3 regions of the Brevibacillus brevis NBRC 100599 genome follow, and region 3 is predicted to be linked to each of the others. Evidence: predicted binding sites of a transcription regulator. Region 3 holds the regulator's gene; each other region holds the start of a gene.

Region 1 (6,353 bases), 2.3 Mb from region 3:
AACGTAACAAAAACCATATCCAGCGTACGCGGAACAGACAACTCCAGGTAGGTACGTACACGATCTACCCCTTCCAGAACAAGCGTAACAAGCTTTCCGCTTCCTTCACTGGCTGCAAAACGTGGACCACGCTCGAACAATCGGGATAGAACGCGCCCTTGCAAAGACTCACTGGCAGCTTCTGCAAAACGGCCAGCGACTTTCTTTTGTAGCCAAACGATGGTATGGCGAGCGACTATCAGGACCAAAAACAGGGCAAGCGGCTGATACGCCATCTGAACCGTTTGACCTTCAAACAAGATCGCAATCGACTTCGCCAAAAACAAGGCCTGACCGATAATCGCCGCACTTTGCAGGAGGGAAAGACCGGCTAGCAGCAGCATAACCGGTCGGATTCCTTGTAAGCGGAACAATTCCTTGTCCATTAGTACTCCAAATGATCCTTTTCAGTGACTCGTTTGTGGAAAACGAAGTAGCTCCAAGCCTGATAGGCTAGCACAAACGGTAAAAGCACTGCTGCAACAATGGTCATTGCTTTTAACGTGTATGGACTCGAAGCAGCATTATAAAGGGTCAAATCAAACGCACTATCAATCGTGCTGACCATCACCCGTGGGAACAAACCGATAAACATCGAGACGAACGTCAACAGGATCATCGCACCTGTCATCCCGAAAGCCCAGCCTTCTCTGCCTTGTCTCAAGTAGTGACGAGCCAGTACAAAAGCGATAACACCTAAGAGTACCGCTACTGTCAACAATACACCCTGCCGCTCAAACAGATCCGTTACCATGAATGTCCACCCTACAAGCACTGCCATGAGAACCGCCTGCATCGGTAACAGCTTTGCTGCCAGTACACGTGATTTTTCACGCAGCTCGCCCACAGTGCGCAGCGAGATAAAGTTCAGACCGTGCAACAAGCATAGTCCTGTAACTGTCACACCTGCCCACAACGAGTATCCATTCACAATATCAGAGAAGCCCGCAGTCATTTCCATATTCTGATCAATCGGCACACCCTTCACCAAGCTGGCAAACACCATTCCGAACAACATCGGCGGGACAAAGCTTCCAATCAGAATCGCTGCGTCCCACGTCTTTTTCCAAGCCTCGCCTTTCCCTTTGCCTCTAAATTCAAAGGCTACCCCTCGCCCAATCAACGCAAGCAGAATCAGCGTAAGCACGAGATAATATCCGCTAAACATCGTGGAATACCACTCTGGAAACGCTGCGAACATCGCACCAGCGGCTGTAATCAGCCACACTTCATTGGCATCCCAGAACGGGCCAATCGTATTGATCAGAACCCGGGTTTGCAAATCATTTCGTGATAGCAGGCGTGTCGCCATGCCGACCCCAAAGTCGAACCCTTCGAGAAAGAAAAATCCGGTAAACAGTACGGCAATGAGCAGGAACCACAGTTCATTAAGCTCCATAACGTTCACTCCTTACACGATCAAATGGATCCTGAAGCTGCAAATCCTCTACTTCCTCATGACCATCCAATTCCGGTCCTTTTTTGGCCACACGAGCAAACAGATAAGCCAAGAGGCACAGCAGGATGAGATAAATCGTCGTGAAGGCGATGAGAGAGAACCATACCGCTCCTGTGCTAATGCTTGGGGAAACCGAATCTTCAACACGCAACAGCCCAAATACCGTCCATGGCTGACGACCTACCTCCGTCATGATCCACCCCGCTGAGTTTGCGATGAATGGCAACGAGATACCCGCAACCATCAGCTGCATGAATCGCTTATTTGGCTGTTCCAGCTTTTTGCGTAAAGCGAGATATGCCCCGTACAAAGCCAGTAAAATCATCGCACTACCGCCCGCCACCATGATGCGGAAGCTCCAGAAGGTCGTCCGAACTGGTGGGATGTAGTTTCCTGGACCGTAGGTTTTCTCATACTCTGCCTGCAATTCCAGCATGCCCGGTACAGAACCTGAAAGCGAGTTGTACGTCAAAACGCTAAGCAAGTAAGGAATTTTTATTTCAAAGCCGTTTTCTTGTTTTTCTGGATCAATCGTTGCAAAAACCGTCCAGGGAGCTGGGTCAGCGCTTGTTTTCCACAGCCCTTCACTCGCTGCCATTTTCATCGGTTGGGTAGCAACCAAATACTGTGCCTGACCATGACCAAATTGAGCAATAGCGAGCGAGGAAATCAATGCGACCACGATCGCAATTTTGAAAGATTGCACAAAGAATGTAACATCTTGTTTTTTCAACAGCTTCCAAGCACTGATACCTGCTACCAGGAAGGCACCTGTCGCAATTGCCGCAAATACGGTATGCGGGAATTCATATAGTAATTGTCCATTGGTAAGAAGAGCAAAGAAATCGACCATCTCTGCACGTCCGTTATTGATAGCGAAGCCAACTGGCTGCTGCATGAACGAGTTGGCTGCCAGAATCCAAAGAGCCGAAAGAATCGTTCCGATGGATACGAGCCAAATACATGCGAGATGCACACCTTTGGACAAACGATCCCAACCAAACACCCATAGTCCAATAAAAGTCGATTCGAGGAAAAATGCTAAGAGGGCCTCAATCGCTAGTGGTGTCCCAAATACGTCACCGACGAATCGTGAGAAATCAGACCAGTTCATCCCAAATTGGAACTCCTGCATAATCCCTGTCACAATCCCGACAGCAAAATTGATGAGCAAAAAGGTTCCCCAAAACTTGGCCATCTTTTTGTACAAATCATTCTTTTTTACTACATACATCGTTTCCATAATGGCTACCAATAAAGACAGCCCAATGGAAATCGGCACAAAAACAAAATGAAAGATCGTTGTTATCGCAAATTGAAGTCGTCCCAAATCCACTATGTCCATGTACAAGATCCCTTTCTATTCGCGTTTTGGCCTTTATGTACCAGAATTATATCTGTGGGGAAACCGGCATACATGACGACTTTGTGAAAAACATCACAATTATACGTGAAAAAATTCACAAATAATTCTCTCTCCTGTAACCCCCTTTTCGCATTCATCTTCGTGAGAGAGTTTTTTGATTTACCCAGTATATCTCCGGTCATGTGTCATTGTAGCAGGACTTTTGACCCTAGAGGGTGTCTGATTCGTTACATGATTTTTAACACTCTGTGACGGCACATAGAAAAATGGGCCCTGTATTAGGCCCATCTTGAGTGGAATACCTAGACGATCACCGACCTCGAAAAGCAATCGAAGTCAGTGTGCCGCGGTACGTGGTTAAGTAATAACTGCTTATTTTTTAATAGTGAAGGATTTGATGATGTTGCCAAGGGTCGTAGTATCAAGGTCCTTCTGATGGTACAGCTCAACCGTAAATCCTTCATGCTCCCAAATCACGATTCCGTTAGCGAAATATACCTTTTTCCCGCCAATGGTTTCGATCTTGACACCCTCTGTCGTGTTGATGCCGTTTTCGCCACCCTTTGAAATCAAGAAGGAAATAAACTCTTCCTCTTTTTCATACTGAACTTCTACCATACCCTCGGCTTGAATGAGGGTGTTGTAATTGGAATAATGCTCTGGCATCCATGTCGGTGCGGGAAAGTCCATTTTGCTAGCTGCGCGTGCTTCTTCCAATGTCATCTGTGGGTGTTCCTTTAGTTCTATAGGTGTATTGCTTCCTTGGGTATTGGACTGTGTAGCAGGCAGCTCTTTATCGTATTGGGTAATTTCCATGTTCCCCACCTGAAAGCGTGCCAAGATCGTCTGGAGCATTCCTTGGGCAAACGACGTAGTCGAGAATGCACCTAACAGGCAAACAACAGCAACAGCACTAACTGTGGCGGCTTTCCATTTATTCATTTTCATATAAATCCCGTCCTTTTCATGTAGTTGTATGTTTCCTGATTCCAATTTGAATTTCAACCGATTGTATATGTTGACTTTTGGAGTGGCGTCATCCAGCTCCAGATCAGTAAGCAAGTCGGTGAGTTCACGAAAATCGTCGAGATTATGCTTACTCTTCATAACGGAAGCCCCCTTTTTGCAATTCCATTTGCAGCTTTTTCAAGCATCTGTAGAGCACGACGCCAATATTTGAACCACTCACACCAAGCAGTTCTGCGATTTCTGCGTTTTTAAGACCAGCCGCATATTTCATGGCGATAATATTGCGTTCCTTGTCACTCAGCTTCGTCAGCGCTTGAAATAAGGCTTGATGATTGTCGTCGCGGATCACGATGTCCTCCGGTGACGACTTCGGCAAGACCAAATTCAGAATCGAATCCAATGAAAAGCTGATTCTTTTTTTCTGTGAGCGGAAGTAATCTGTCACCGCGTTTCTAGCGATCGCAAACAACCAGACCTCAAAGTTTGATTTATCCGGCGAGAAGCTGCTGTATTTTGAAATCACCATTTCAAACACATGACTGCATATTTCTTCCGCTGTGTAGTGATTATTGATACGATAGCAAATATATTTGTAGACGCGCTTATAGTACGCCCCATAAATGTGGGTAAAAGTTTCGGTCGACATGCCTTCCACTTGCTTTTCGTGTTCTTCTGTTTGGCAGATGCCTGTGTTCACTGGGGCAATCTCCAACTACTTCCCCTCCCTTCTGGATGGAATAAACAAATTGCGCAATTTGTTTGGTTGTGAGCCTCACGATAGTTAATACGGCAAAAGTAGAAATGTATTAACAACGTTTTTCAAGGATCGGAGGAAATAACGTGTGGATACCCTATGAAGAAATAAGGAGACACCCCGCTGATTTTCGGGTGAAGTATCGATTTTACTCGGAAAATGAAGGCGGGAGAAAGTCGACACCGTTTCAAGGCTATCGAAGTGATTTTTCTTACGAGGGGGATGACATAAGCATAACAGGCATCTTTGCCATCCATCCTGAATTTGAGGATGATCACGGAGAAATCATTTTAGATAACACAAGCCCTGTTCCTACAGAAGGAACTGCACGCATGTGGATCCTTTTCCCCCATATGCGTAAAGAGGTCCACACAAAAAGAATGGAGCTTGGCGTGATCGGATATTTTATGGAAGGCCCGAAAAGAGTAGCGGTAGTCGAAACAATAGAAATAATCGGCCTGCATTTAAATCCACACTCGTAAAATGCATCTGATCTTGGAGGTAAACAAATGACGGAAAAAAAAGCAGGCTGTCAACGAATGACATCCTGCTTTTGGTTCATTATTTAGCCCAATGCGATGGACGGGTGAACGATGGTGGCAGCTTGGTGCTTGCATCGCCCTTCGCCGCGTTGAGCTGAACCTGCGTGAGAAACAACGTCTCCGTCAAGTTCGCTCCGCTCACGTCTGAATCGCGAAAATCAGCACCAATGAGGTCAGCTCCCCGCAAATCTGCTCCTCTCAGATCAGCAGCAATCAAATAAGCACCGCGCAATTGGGCTCCTCGCAAATCAGCGCCTTTGAGCTTGGCACCGATGAGATCAGCGCCTCGACCGTAGGACTTTCCTTGCTTGCCCCCTTTGTACTTGGCAACAGCGTCCTTGCGTACCAGTTCACTTGTCCGTAGCAATAGTTCGTTAACTTTTGCTCGATGAAGAGCGACGTCCAGCTTCAGGATGGCCTCGGGACTCTGATCCGCCAAGCGCTGTGTCTCCTCCAAAGCTTCCTGCAACGCGGGATGGAGGGACTGGGCAGCTTCCTTGGTCAACGCCTCCGTCATATACCAGAGAAGCTCATGAAGCTGCCACACGATCGGAAATACTTCGTACATTTGTTTCGCTGATCCGGGTTCTTTACGCCAATCTTGGCCCCCATAAGTGACTTGAGACACCTTTTGACCCGCTCCAAAACAATCGTAGACCGTACAACCGCGAAAGCCGATGTCTCTCAGCTTTGTGTGAACACCACACCGGAAGTCTGCCTGTAAGTTACTACAGGGCTTGCCTGCGTCTTTATTGATAGCAAAGTCAGAGGAAGCAGCAAAAGGCAATGCCACACAGCACAAGCCAAAGCAGCTTTCACAGTCACCTTGAAGATGACCGCGACTGTTATTGTTAGATTGGATGTGTTCTTGATGCGTAGCCATAGTAATGATCCTCCTGGAAAAAAACACGATTCTCTCGCGTGTGGCGAAAAGAATCGTGCTACTTTAACCTGTGAAAAACATCTCGATGTTTTTCATAAAACAGAATGTGACCGCTTGCGGTCTTCAAATAAACGGTCAATACCGTTTATTTGAATGCGATTTGAGATTCGATCAGGTAATTCCCAAAGACTTCGGCAAAGGCTTCTGCTGTATTATAGCCTTCTTCCAAGGTGTTGTTCGTACCACCGAATTCCAAAAGCAGGGCTCCCTCTGAAATGGACTGATTGTACACCCCATTCCCTTGATTTGAACCTTTCAGGATAATCCCCCGCGACAAACCG
Region 2 (6,353 bases), 640 kb from region 3:
CGTGCCCTCCATGAATGAAATATTGCGGGATTTTTCCGCATCCTGAACAAGAATACGGGAAATCTCAATGCTGAGACCGGTTTGCTTTTGCAAATCCTCCTGATGCGCTTGAATAATGCGTACGACACCAGTCCCGACTGTTCCAAACCCCATTAATCCCAATTTAATGCTCTGCTTCTCCATGTCTCTCTCCCCTGCCTTTTCTTTGATTGTTTTTTCTTAGCCCCTACCGACGATCATCGCTTTGCGAACGCCCGGGATCAGCTGCAAGCCATCCAAAAACTCCGTGCTAGATACGCGAAGATTAGCCATATCGACTGACATGGATATGGTAGCAATCCCTTGAAGTGGAATCGTTTGATTGATGGTCAATACGTTTCCACCTTGATCTGCTACATATGTGAGCACTTTGGACAAGTAACCTGACATGTGATCTAAAGAGAAAGTAAACGTCATAATTTTTTCGCTCATCATCGCATTGAACGGAAAAATGCCATCTTTGTACTTATAAAAAGCACTACGACTCAATCCCACCCGTTCAACCGCTTCATTCACGGTATCCACTTCGCCGGATTCCAGCATCTTCTTGGCTTCAATCGTTTTGGCAATCGATTCTGGCAGGATGTCAGATCGAATCAAGTAGAATTTTTCTTCCTTCTTCATGCGTTGTGTCCTCCTGAGAAAAACAGTTGTTTCTTCATAGAGGACATTATAACGGAAAGCATGGGATGTGACAATCCTTATCCGCCACTTTTTTTCATCCGCTCCTTTTTGGTTTACTTTGATTACATGAGGGGGAGCTTCTTCGCACACAATAATGCGTATCGTATGGAGGAGGTGAAAGACAAATGGCCGGACGTGGAAAGTCAGATAAATCGGAGCGCCGCAACAATCACCCAGCGGGTAAGCCAAGCAGTCTCGAACAGTTTGGCAATGACATGCGGGGCAAAAAGATGGCACAATCCCCAAACGTGATTGAAGATCCGAGCGGAAACGGATAAACAAGCACAAAAAAACCCGGGATATCATGATCCCGGGTTTTCCTGATTCGATTAGTATGCCAAAGACGACAGACCGTTGATATGAGTCAAGTAGCGAACGTTACTCGCTTCTTTCATCAAGGTTGCAGGCAGACCTTTCAGCTTCAATTGGCTTGCACCAATTGTACCGATTGCGTCTTTACGGCCCAGACTACCCAATGTTCCGGAGAATACCGGCTTGAAGGTATCCATTTTGGTGCCGTTGAAGTGTGCGAAGAGGTTGTAACCTACTACTTCGCCCATTTGCCATGCCAGTTGAGCAGTTGGAGGGAATGGACGACCTTCTGGCCCCATTACGACCGCACTGTCACCTGCAAGGAATACATCAGGGTGAGAAGTGGACTGCAGGAATTCTGTAACAGTTGCACGCCCGCGGTTTACTTCCACGCCGCACTCAGCTACTACTCGATTTCCTTGTACGCCACCTGTCCATACCATTGTTTTGGTTTCAATGGTACCGCCATCCTTCAGACAAACTGTGGTTTCTTTCATTTCCGTTACAGGTACGCCTGTCAGGAACTGAACGCCGCGTTTTTCCAAGCTTGTTTTCGCACGCTCAACCAGGTCAGGAGCAAAACCAGCCAAAATGGATGGACCTGCTTCTACGCAGTAGATGGAAACGTCTGTAAAGTCTACGCCGTGCTTATGGCACAGATTTGGCAACATATCAGCGAATTCCCCAACCAGCTCGATACCTGTCAGACCGCCACCGCCTACAACGAAGGTAGCATCTGCTTTATTTTTGCTCGTCTTGTATTCAATCACGCGCTCTTCGAGATGTGCACGCAGACGATTTGCTTCTTCTACAGACTTCAGTGTAAAGCTGTGCTCTTGCAGACCTGGGATTCCAAAGAATGCGGTTTCACTTCCCAGCGCAATGACCAAAGCATCGTATTTGATGGACTCGCCGCTCGCCAATGTTACGCGTTGGGACTCAAGACCAATGTTTTCTACCGTGTCTACTACAAGGTTAATCTCCTTGCCACGCAGCAATCTTTCCAGAGGGAGCGCCACGTTTTGTTCAGACAGGTTTCCTACTGCCAAGCGGTGCAGTTCCGTAATGATTTGGTGAGTAGGAAAACGGTTTACTACCGTGATCGACGCTTCTTCAGCCGTCATGTATTTACGTGCAGTCAATGCGCTGAGCAAACCGCCATAACCGCCGCCTAGAATCAGAATATGCTTCGCCATGCCCAATCCTCCGTCCTTGTCTTCCATTCCATAATAAAAAAACTATCGTTTTTGTTGTTGACGTTCTGCAGTTACTTCCAGGAATGCTTGTGCGAAACGCAATGTTTTTTGTACTTGCGGATCCTTGAGCATTTTGAGAATACCGAACAAACCGATCGTAGACTCTTCTACATGAACACGGTCATTGGCTTCAATGGCTGCTTGCGCAATACCTTTTGCTTTATCAGAGATCGGTTTTACGAACTCTTCCATTCCGCCTTTGATGTCGTCGATCAATACATGATCATTTGCTACCGTTTGTACCAAATCATAAGTTTTGGTCAAAAGAGTTGTCAGTTCTGCCAATTTAGGCAGGTTCGCCACCAATATGTTCAGTGACTCTTGAATTTCTGGTTTCATCAACTGATCGAGTACATCTTGTTGCTGCGCTGGTGCCAGAGTAGCAGTGCTTGCTACTTCAGCAGCAGCTTGAGCTTGTTGCGTAGTTGTTTGAGACATAAAAAAACGTCCTCCTTTGCTTTGGAATAGAGGCCTTCCATTCTCGATGCCTGTTCATACGAGTAACGGCCGCTATTCTCCCTGAAAATCCGGTAAAAAATTGCATGTAACATTTTTCACAAAGTAAAGCAAACAACGGATTCTTATAATAAAAAGTGAATGATTTCACAAATATTTATTCAGGAAAGCGCACACAACAAATCATGAAGTGAACAGGCTCGATTGAGAACTCTATGTACTCTACTATATACCTTCTTCACGGGAACATCAAAGGAAAAAAACCGCTTCCTTAGGAAGAAGCGGTAGTTGAGAGCTTTTTATAGTAATCTTTGATGAGTTCATGGTGCTTTTCATTGATATCCGTAAAGATTAATTCAATGATTGTTTGGTTGTCTTGGAACGTTTTTTCCACGATTTTCGCCATCATGACGATCTCCTGCGCTTGCTTCGGTATCTTGAAAGACAAATGGAGAAAATCGCCCTTTGACACATAACCGTCTGTTCCCAAAACGAGACGGGTAGGAGAGAATTTCAGCAACACTGCCTCGCCTTTTTCTTCGATCGGTCTAGCTCCCATCACCTTGTAAGGGACAGAAATACCGAGATCTGGGGAAATCGGATCCTGCTTGCGCTTTTGGGTAATTTCTACCCCTACACTAATCGGAATCATCCCTAAAAGCTTGATCGGCCAAATCGTTTGCTCCGAAACTACTTCCAAATCAATGGTGTTCACTGCCGCATCTGTTTCCCAACGAATGCGTACAGTTGTTCCGAGCAGCTCTGCTTTCGTTTCAGGCTTCATCTCATAGGAAACTACGAGATAATTGCCCTTTGCATGTTCAACCAAAACTTGGACAGGTGTCTGCACCTGCTTGGAGATGATTAGCGGTAGCGATGCACCGCGTTGGAGTCGTTTATCCCCCATAAATGGGTTCAGTGATGGGATATCAATCATGGTTTTTGTCACTCCACAAAGTCAAACTCTAATTTGCCGATCCGAACGGTATCCCCGTCTTTTGCTCCCAGCTTGCGCAGAGCATCATCTACACCCATGCTACGCATTTGTCTCGCAAAACGCTGGGCTGCATCATAGCTGTTCAGATTCGTCATGCGTACGAGCTTCTCGATCTTCTCACCGCTGACGACAAATACTTCGTTATCACGCGTAATCTCGAATGCGTCTGGTTCTTTTTCTGCTCGGAACACTACGCGCTCTTCCACTTCCGCAACTTCTTCGACAGCAGGCTTGTCCGGAATCGTCGCCAAGGTATCCCCGATCGCATACATCAATTCTTGTACGCCTTTACTGGTTGCAGCGGAGATCTCGTACACCTTGACATCTGGAGCCTTTTCCTTGAAAATACGCAGGTTTTCTTCTGCTTCTGGCAGTTCCATTTTGTTCGCGACTACAATTTGCGGACGATCTTCGAGCTTCAGGTTATACAGCGTCAGCTCTCGGTTGATCTGCAAATAGTCCTCGTATGGATCGCGTCCATCTACTGCTGCCATGTCAATCACATGGACGATCAAGCGTGTACGCTCTACGTGACGCAGGAATTGGTGACCAAGACCCACACCTTCATGCGCGCCTTCAATCAATCCTGGCAAGTCGGCCATTACAAAGCTCCGCTCCCCCAAGTCCACAACACCCAGATTCGGTGTCAGCGTCGTAAAGTGGTACGCAGCAATTTTTGGCTTCGCCGCTGTTACACTGGACAGCAACGTGGATTTCCCTACACTCGGATAACCAACCAAGCCTACATCTGCAATCAGCTTGAGCTCCATGACAATGTAACGCTCTTGACCTGGCTCTCCATTCTCCGAGATGTGTGGGGCTGGATTCGAAGAGTTGGCAAAACGATTATTGCCTCGTCCACCACGTCCGCCTTTTGCGATCACAGCACGTTGACCTTGCTCCACAAGATCGGCAATCACTTCTTTGGTATCATCATCAATGACAGTTGTTCCCGGTGGCACGCGCACGACCATGTCTTCCGCGCCTGCTCCGTGCTGAGATTTGTTGCGGCCATGCTCTCCGCGTGGTGCTTTGAAATGTCGTTGATAACGGAAATCTACCAGTGTGCGCAGACCTTCATCCACGACAAATACGACATCTCCACCTTGACCGCCATCTCCACCCGCTGGACCACCCAGCGGTACGTACTTCTCCCGGCGAAAGGAGACGGCTCCGTTACCACCGTCCCCGCCTTTTACATATACTTTTACCTGATCGACAAACATGGTGTCACCTCTTTCATTCCGCGAATGGAACCACCAATTTCAGGACCCATTCCTCTTCCGTATGTATCCACTCGGTGACTTCCACCGTACTCTGTTCGCTTTTACGTATCAGCTTTTCCAATTCTTCCATTCCGGATGCACGAAGTACACCGGCCAGGTCAAAACGAAAATGAACGCCACGCTCATCCATCTGCAAGCTTACTTGCATGCTGGCCGCTTCGTACCCGCTCTGGTCTACATGATCGTTCACTGTGCATAATATCTCTGACACCAACTGAAACAAGTCTTGCTCGTTCAAGACTACTCGCGTGAGATCCACATGATTGCACACGTCTACTTCTAAAAGCAATTCATTGTTCAGTGCGTTAAATGTCAAGAAGAAGACGGACAACAAGGAGCTATTCAATCGGGCAACCATCGATTCCTGCATTGCCATCTGTGCAATGCGCTTCAAATGGGCCTCTCCTTGTTCAGTACGGTTCAAATGCAAATAGCCGAGCAGAACCTGAACATGGTTCAACCAGTCATGCCGCTGCCTGTTCAGAACGGTCAGCAGTTGGTCTGTCTGATGCGTAAACAGCCTCCGCTCGTCCCCCATCACATTCACCCAAGTCGATAAGAATATCTTTCCCATCTATTGTACCACAAAAAAGAGCCGGACAAAAAGAAAACCCAGCTATATCGCTGGGTTTTTCTTAATAAATATTTACGCTTCGGAAGCAACTGGCTCGATCACAACTTGTTTGCGATCACGGCCCAGACGCTTGAAACGAACAACACCATCTGCAGTTGCAAACAGAGTGTCGTCTCCGCCTTTCATTACGTTCGCACCTGGGTAGATCTTAGTTCCGCGTTGACGAACGAGAATGTTACCAGCAGTAACGAATTGCCCGTCGCCACGTTTCACGCCCAGACGTTTGGAAATGGAATCGCGACCGTTCTTTGTGGAACCTACCCCTTTTTTCGATGCGAAAAACTGAAGGTCCAAGTTAAACAGCATGTTCATATCAGACACCTCCCTGCCATTTACGATCATTTACTTTTACGTATTTACCGTAATTCGCCTCAACTGACAAAAGAGCAATGACCATGCTCTCTGCCAAAAGCTGTTGTTTCTCGCGTGCAGTCTCATCATCCGAAGAAGAAAGGCTCCACTTCAAGAACCCACCGCCTTCTTGTGCGACAGCGACATCAGGAGTGATGCCGGTCAAAGGTTGGATGGCGTTTAATATACCAAAGCTGATGCCTGATACAGCAGAACAAACGATGTCTGCCCCATAGGCACCCGCATTGGCATGTCCGGAAATACTAATTTCATGGATACCGTGCTGCGCACGGCTCACGATCACTTCAATCATAACAAGTCACCAATTAAGCGTTGAT
Region 3 (6,353 bases):
TCGAGCAGCTTTTGCGAACGACTCCGCAAGAGGAAAAGCCACCTTTTGCTGTACGTAGTCTACTGACAGATTTATTTGGTCTCATCAAAGACTGGCAGAATACCGTGGAGCTGCTTCACTTCTTTTTACTTGAGCAGGATGCAGAGTATGTGTATTGGATGGAAGTAGAGTCCCGTACAGCTCGCAAGCAGGTGCATTTGTCCGCAGCACTCTTGAAGGTTGCCGACTCACTGGCAGAACCACTGTTCGCGCAAAAACGGAGCCTGATTTTGACATCAGCCACTCTGACGGTCAAAAACAGCTTTTCCTACATCAAAAGCCAGTTTGGTCTCGACCAACTGCCTGAGGAACGAGTGCGCACCTTGTCACTGCCATCGCCGTTTCATTATGAAGAGCAGGGATTGCTGTTGATCCCATCTGATTTCCCGGCACCAGGTAAAGAGAGTGACCACACGTATTTGGAGGCGGTCATACAAGGGTGCGTGGATGTCGTACTGGCTTCGAAAGGAAGGACGTTGATCCTGTTTACCTCCCATTCGATGCTTCGCCTTGTTTATCAAGCGATGAAGGAACGACTAGCGGAGGCGCCAGAACCGTATACGTTATTCGGTCACGGGATTGATAGCAACAATCGGAGCAAGCTGGTGCGACTGTTCCGAAGCATGGAGAGAAGTGTTCTGCTTGGGACGAGCAGCTTCTGGGAAGGTGTCGATATCCAGGGGGAATGGCTGAGCAGTTTGGTTATTGTTCGACTTCCGTTTGCTCCGCCGAATCACCCTGTCTATCAAGGAAGGGCAGAGCTTTTGAAGGCAGAAGGAAAAAATGCCTTTATGTCGTTGTCTCTTCCACAAGCCGTTCTGCAATTTAAGCAAGGGGTGGGACGATTAATTCGCCATCACTTGGATCGAGGGGTCGTGATCGTTCTCGACACGCGTGTGGTTGAGGCGAGATATGGACGCTCATTCCTTCAATCTTTGCCGCCATTTCAAATCGAAAGCGGTCCATGGCCAACACTGCGAGAGCGTATAGAGCCATTCCTTAGTATGCAATCCCTGTCAGATTCATAAAATGAAGCAATAGTCTCATAGGGATTAAGGTGATAAAATAAATGTTATGGAAAAAAGCGTGGCGTTGGTGGATGGTAGTTCTTAGTGCGATTTTCCTTAGCGCATGCTCGATTGATAGCCATTTGTATTTGCAAGAAGCAGCAGTGAAGATAGATGACCCGTTTGAAACGGAGACAGAACAGGAATTTTCGGGTCTCATTGTCACCTACTTGGCACTTCCACATGGTGAGAGCACGCTTTTGAGAATGCCAGGCGGTAAAACGATGCTGATTGATACGGGTACGGCAGAAGATTGGCCCATTCTTTCGGCGCGCTTGGCAGAGCTCAAGATCACACGGCTCGATTATGTAGTGTTGACGAACGACCAGCCTGAGCATATGGGAGGCTTCGCTTCATTGAGCCAACAAGTGCTTGTAAATGCCGTCATTTTGCCCAAGCTGATCGCGCCATCCATTCGCCATGTCGTGCTGCTTCGCTCCAACCAAAAGCAGATGGAAGCAGAGCAAGGACAAGTACTCACTCTTGAACAAGATATCTCCATGGAAGTGTTGCTCCCGGATGAACCGTTATTTTTATCGCCCCAGAATAATTCTCTCGTTTTTCGATTGACGCATGGCCAACTGCGATTTTTATTTATGAGTGCCGTGAATGAAAAAGCAGAAGAGCGACTGTTGGAACGGCAAAATGACAGATTGAAGGCGGAAGTGCTAAAGGTAGCTGGTCAGGGAAGCAATCAAGGCTCTTCGCAACCGTTTCTGACGAAGGTCGATCCCCAGGTCGCCATTATTCAGACAGGCCGATCGCGGGATCAAATGAAAGACGGTCAGACGGAAGTCATGGAGCGTCTGGGTGAGTCATGGGCTGAGACATACGTTACCAGCCACGACGGTTCCATTACCATTTTATCGAATGGAAAAGAATATCGGATTTTGAAGCAAAAGAATTAGGGGGGAAGACCGAACGTGGCAAAACACGAAAAGATTTCGGAAGCGGTCGTCCGTCGTTTGCCGATTTATCTGCGTTACCTCAGTTATTTGCAGCAGGTTGAGGTGACCACCGTTTCCTCCCAACAGATGGGCAAGAATCTCGATGTGAATCCTGCCCAAATCAGAAAAGATCTTGCAGCTTTTGGTGATTTTGGAAAAAAGGGAATCGGCTATGATGTCGATTATCTGGTGGAAAAAATACGTGAAATTCTAAAACTAACAGATGAAATCCGTGTCGCTTTGGTCGGAGCTGGGCATTTGGGCCATGCCATTAGTAACTACAACGCTTATTTGAAAGATAACATGCGGATTGCGGCCATCTTTGATAATAATCCAGAGAAGCAGGGTAAAAAAGTCGCAGGTATACCGATTCAGCCTTTATCAGAGCTGGAAGAGACAATCGTAAACAAGCAAATCAAGCTGGCGATTATTACGGTACCGGCACCTGCAGCGCAATCCGTATGTGATCAGTTGACTCAAGCGGGTATCAAGGGGATCTTGAATTTTGCCCCTACGACGATTCGCGCAGGAAAAGATGTTCGCATTCACTATGCGGACGTGACGTCCAACCTGCAAAGCCTGGCCTACTACTTGACATAAGAATGGAGTGTATACTATGAAAAAGACGATCCTCATTCACGCAACAGTCATTACCGTTAACGATACGAATGAAGTCATTCACGATGGTGCCGTAGCATTCGAAGGTAACAAGATTACGTATGTGGGCCCAACTCCTGAGGACCTATCAGAAGCAGGATACGATGAGGTTATCGATCAAAAAGGAGACTACATACTGCCTGGTTTAATCAACACGCATGGACATGCTGGTATGTCCCTCCTACGCGGTTATGCAGATGATTTGCCGCTGCAACAATGGCTGGAAGACAAAATGTGGCCATTGGAGGCGCAATTCACGGGAGATACAGTAAAATGGGGTACTCAACTGTCGCTTATTGAGATGATTCGTACGGGAACCACTACGTTTGTGGATATGTATGATCATATGGATGTTGTGGCAAAGGAAGTCGATGCAGCTGGAATGCGTGCCCGCCTTTGCCGAGGGATGATCGGTTTGTGTTCTGAAGAAGAACGTCAAACAAAGCTGAAAGACGCGACTCTTTTTGCAAAAGAATGGCATAATCAGGCAGACGGACGTATTACCGTCATGATGGCACCGCATGCGCCGTACACCTGCTCGCCAGAATTTATTACCCAAATTATCGAAAAAGCCGATGAGTTGTCCTTGCCGCTTCATATCCATATGTCTGAAACCGCTTGGGAAGTCGGTCAAAACGAGAAGGACTACGGACAGCGTCCAGTTGCACATTTGGAAAAGCTGGGCATGTTCAATCGCCCAACACTCGTAGCGCACGCTGTTCACCTTACGGATGAAGAAATCGACATTTTGGCAAAATACAACGTGAGAGTTTCTCATAATGTCGTGAGCAACCTGAAGCTGGCAAGCGGTGTTGCGCCTGTTCCGAAAATGTTGGCAAAAGGTGTAAGCGTATCACTGGGTACGGACAGCTCGGCAAGCAACAACAATTTGAATTTGTTTGAGGAATTGAAGCTCGCTGCGATCCTGCACAAAGGTGTAAATAACGACCCAGTAGCGGTTCCAGCAGAGGAAGCCCTTCGCATGGCTACTCGTTATGGCGCAGAAGGGGTGTTCCAACAAGAAACACTCGGAAGCATTGAAGTAGGCAAGCAAGCTGACTTGATCGTGATGGATAGCCATCAAGCTCATTTCCACCCAGCACACCAACCGATTTCACACGTGGTGTACGCGGCAAATGGACGAGATGTGAAAGATACGATTGTAGCGGGTAAATTCTTAATGCGTAATCATAAGTTGTTGACCATCGATGAGGAGCGCGCGATTTACGAAGCAAACCGCGTATTCCAAACGTTAAAACGGTAAAAGGCTCCTGTCAGGTGGGGGACAGGAGTAAGGCAGTGCAGGTGTAGGTAGGGGAATTGGATACTAAGACGTTCCGTTGTTCATTTTTGCCACAGCTTTTGTCAGGAGATGATGGCGAAAATGAAGAGTGGGTGTGTGCGACCATTGACGCAAGGGAGACGACAATCCTGCCCAGGAGACGCGGTATTCCTGTAACAGAAACCCAAGTATGTCAGGAGATGTGGTTTGTTGCGAAGATGTCACGCGCTCACCTCCTCGGGGTGTATGTGTAGTATGACCGCCCAACCTTAAGCTATGATTAGCAACTTTTCCGTGTCGTTCTAAAACCTTCCCGTATAGCATAGGCTAAAGACAAAAATGGGACAGGGGGGACGACATGTACATCCGGCCCAAAATGCTGTGGTGGCTCATTCCAATCCTACTCGGTCTATTTCTCCTCGGGATTGTATTGGGAACAGTAAGTCGATCTGCCAATACAGATACTGCGCCTGCGGTCAGACAAACAACAGGGACGAAGCAGACGAAGACGGTAGCGGAGCTTTTGGAGCAGATCACGAAGGACGAGGAACGCTCATTTCTCGTATACATGCAGAATCAGACCTTGCATGGGCGATATCAAAATGAGCAATTTCAGCTCGCAGGAGAAATCGGTGGCCACCAGCTTGAAATAGCCAGAAAAGATGGGCAGCCAGTATCGGTGCGAATGGATGGCCAGATACAGGATCATGCCGCTCTGCCGTATGCGATGTTCACCCCGCATGAGCACGCAGTATTGCTCAAAGGAGTTTTGCAATCGGTTAGCCCTGAACGCCTTGAAGATACTGCAGGGCAAGGATGGAGTGGATACCGGATAGCGGTACCACCTGAGGAAGTCTCTTCGTTATTATCGATGTGGTTAGGTCCATCCTTCCCTCTTCAGGATTTGACTCCGAATATAACGAACGGAATGAAAGTCAATTACCAACTTTGGTACGATTCAACTACGGGGCAGCTTCGCCAACTGGAGCTGGATTTGCAAATACAAACGGCAGTTGGAGTGAAGAGAGACCAGCTTCGATTCCGATTGTAATGTCAGCCACGTAAAGGAGTTACTTTGCTGTGTTAGTACGAATTATCCTATCAATTGTAGCCGTCATTTTACTTACGGGAGCTGGGTTCGCCTATCATCTGACGGCTTCTGTAGCAGGAGAGCGCAATCAATTTGAGGAAACCATTCGTCAGTGGGTCCAGGATCGCACGACAATCACTGAGATTGAAACCATTGATGAATATCGAGGCAAGGAGAGCTACGCTGTCGTCATTGGGAAAAATAAGGCGGGGACACAAGTTGTCGCTTGGATGACCGATCAAAAAGTTAGCTTCGATCGAATGGATCTTGCTGTTCCAAAAAAGAATGTAGAAGAGGCGGTTTACAAGTCCTTCCCGCAATCGGAGATCACTCATTTGGTTCCTGGTCTTGAAAACGATAAGAAATTTTGGGAAGTCACTGTCAAAGACAAAGACGGTCGTTTTCACTACATTCACTATGATCTATTCACTGGCGCTCTGTTAACCTCATACGTGCTCTCGCCAAGCTAAGACGCTGGTATCACGACAGGCCTTTTCCTTATAGGAGAAGGCCTGTTTGGCATTCCACCCAACATCTGTATAAGAAAATGATATACTCGTGTGATATACTGGGGATGTTGCAGAGAGAGAAAACGAGAACGATATTTATGGGGGGAGTAGCCGTGCAGATGAAAAAGAGCGCAATTGGATTATCTTTGGTGGCAACCTTGGCACTCCTGTTCGGAGGATGGTTCTTGTATCAAAAGATGGAGATTGAGGAGCCAATCCGTGCAGAAATTGGACAAATGCAGTCCGCAACATTGGGCCATTTGGAAATCAACAAAGATAAAATTCAAATAGATGTAACTGTTACAAAACCAGACGCATTTCCAGCAGAATATCGGAATCTGCTAACGGAGACAAAAAAGATCGCAGGGGAAAAAGAAGTGGTCATTGACATCGACAATCAGTCGACAACGATGCACGATATTTGGCAGAGTGGTCAATTTGTGTTTACAGAAGCAGTGGAGTTGCATGAATATAGCCGCATTCCAGCCCTTATGGAACAATGGAAAAAGGGGAATCAACTCGACCAAGCATCTGCATCGATGGATGACAAGAACATTTATGTTTATATGAAAAAAGGAACGGAGGATTTTTACACCATCATCCCCCGATCCAATGAAAAAGAGGTGACGGCACGTGCGTAAAGAAATACTGATCGGCGTCGTACCTGCACTGTTGATTTTTCTTGTTTTTCTTGGTGTAAACATTACGCCATTCCTGGTGTTCGGAGCCGTACTGGGTGCGATTTACTTTCTAGTCATCCGC

Evidence for each region. Region 3 encodes Rex, which represses fermentation and respiration genes when NADH is low (regulators of the CRP and FNR family bind a similar motif). Its sites were predicted from a motif close to TTGTGAAATATTTCACAA; they were not measured.
Region 1: BBR47_RS23045 (cytochrome ubiquinol oxidase subunit I) is a predicted target of Rex. The motif match lies at 2,925-2,942, and genes of this name have one in related genera.
Region 2: BBR47_RS09555 (DUF1641 domain-containing protein) is a predicted target of Rex. The motif match lies at 2,883-2,900, and genes of this name have one in related genera.

What each region holds. Positions count from the first base shown of each region.
Region 1 is NC_012491.1:4,861,433-4,867,785, forward strand. Features, by position in the region: gene cydD (thiol reductant ABC exporter subunit CydD) at 1-425, opposite strand, end outside; gene cydB (cytochrome d ubiquinol oxidase subunit II) at 425-1,438, opposite strand; gene BBR47_RS23045 (cytochrome ubiquinol oxidase subunit I) at 1,428-2,843, opposite strand; gene BBR47_RS23050 (hypothetical protein) at 3,237-3,971, opposite strand; gene BBR47_RS23055 (sigma-70 family RNA polymerase sigma factor) at 3,961-4,545, opposite strand; gene BBR47_RS23060 (hypothetical protein) at 4,674-5,069, shown strand; gene BBR47_RS23065 (pentapeptide repeat-containing protein) at 5,149-6,012, opposite strand; gene spoIIP (stage II sporulation protein P) at 6,158-6,353, opposite strand, start outside.
Region 2 is NC_012491.1:1,940,240-1,946,592, reverse strand. Features, by position in the region: gene BBR47_RS09570 (homoserine dehydrogenase) at 1-183, opposite strand, end outside; gene BBR47_RS09565 (ACT domain-containing protein) at 220-663, opposite strand; gene BBR47_RS31200 (hypothetical protein) at 849-1,001, shown strand; gene BBR47_RS09560 (NAD(P)/FAD-dependent oxidoreductase) at 1,053-2,231, opposite strand; gene BBR47_RS09555 (DUF1641 domain-containing protein) at 2,274-2,729, opposite strand; gene BBR47_RS09550 (PilZ domain-containing protein) at 3,019-3,684, opposite strand; gene obgE (GTPase ObgE) at 3,693-4,970, opposite strand; gene BBR47_RS09540 (sporulation initiation phosphotransferase B) at 4,984-5,604, opposite strand; gene rpmA (50S ribosomal protein L27) at 5,677-5,970, opposite strand; gene BBR47_RS09530 (ribosomal-processing cysteine protease Prp) at 5,978-6,328, opposite strand; gene rplU (50S ribosomal protein L21) at 6,342-6,353, opposite strand, start outside.
Region 3 is NC_012491.1:2,579,592-2,585,944, forward strand. Features, by position in the region: gene dinG (ATP-dependent DNA helicase DinG) at 1-1,067, shown strand, start outside; gene BBR47_RS12805 (ComEC/Rec2 family competence protein) at 1,109-2,014, shown strand; gene BBR47_RS12810 (redox-sensing transcriptional repressor Rex) at 2,030-2,653, shown strand; gene BBR47_RS12815 (amidohydrolase) at 2,670-3,974, shown strand; gene BBR47_RS30860 (hypothetical protein) at 4,038-4,217, opposite strand; gene BBR47_RS12820 (hypothetical protein) at 4,351-5,043, shown strand; gene BBR47_RS12825 (DUF5590 domain-containing protein) at 5,073-5,552, shown strand; gene BBR47_RS12830 (hypothetical protein) at 5,705-6,232, shown strand; gene BBR47_RS12835 (AAA family ATPase) at 6,225-6,353, shown strand, end outside.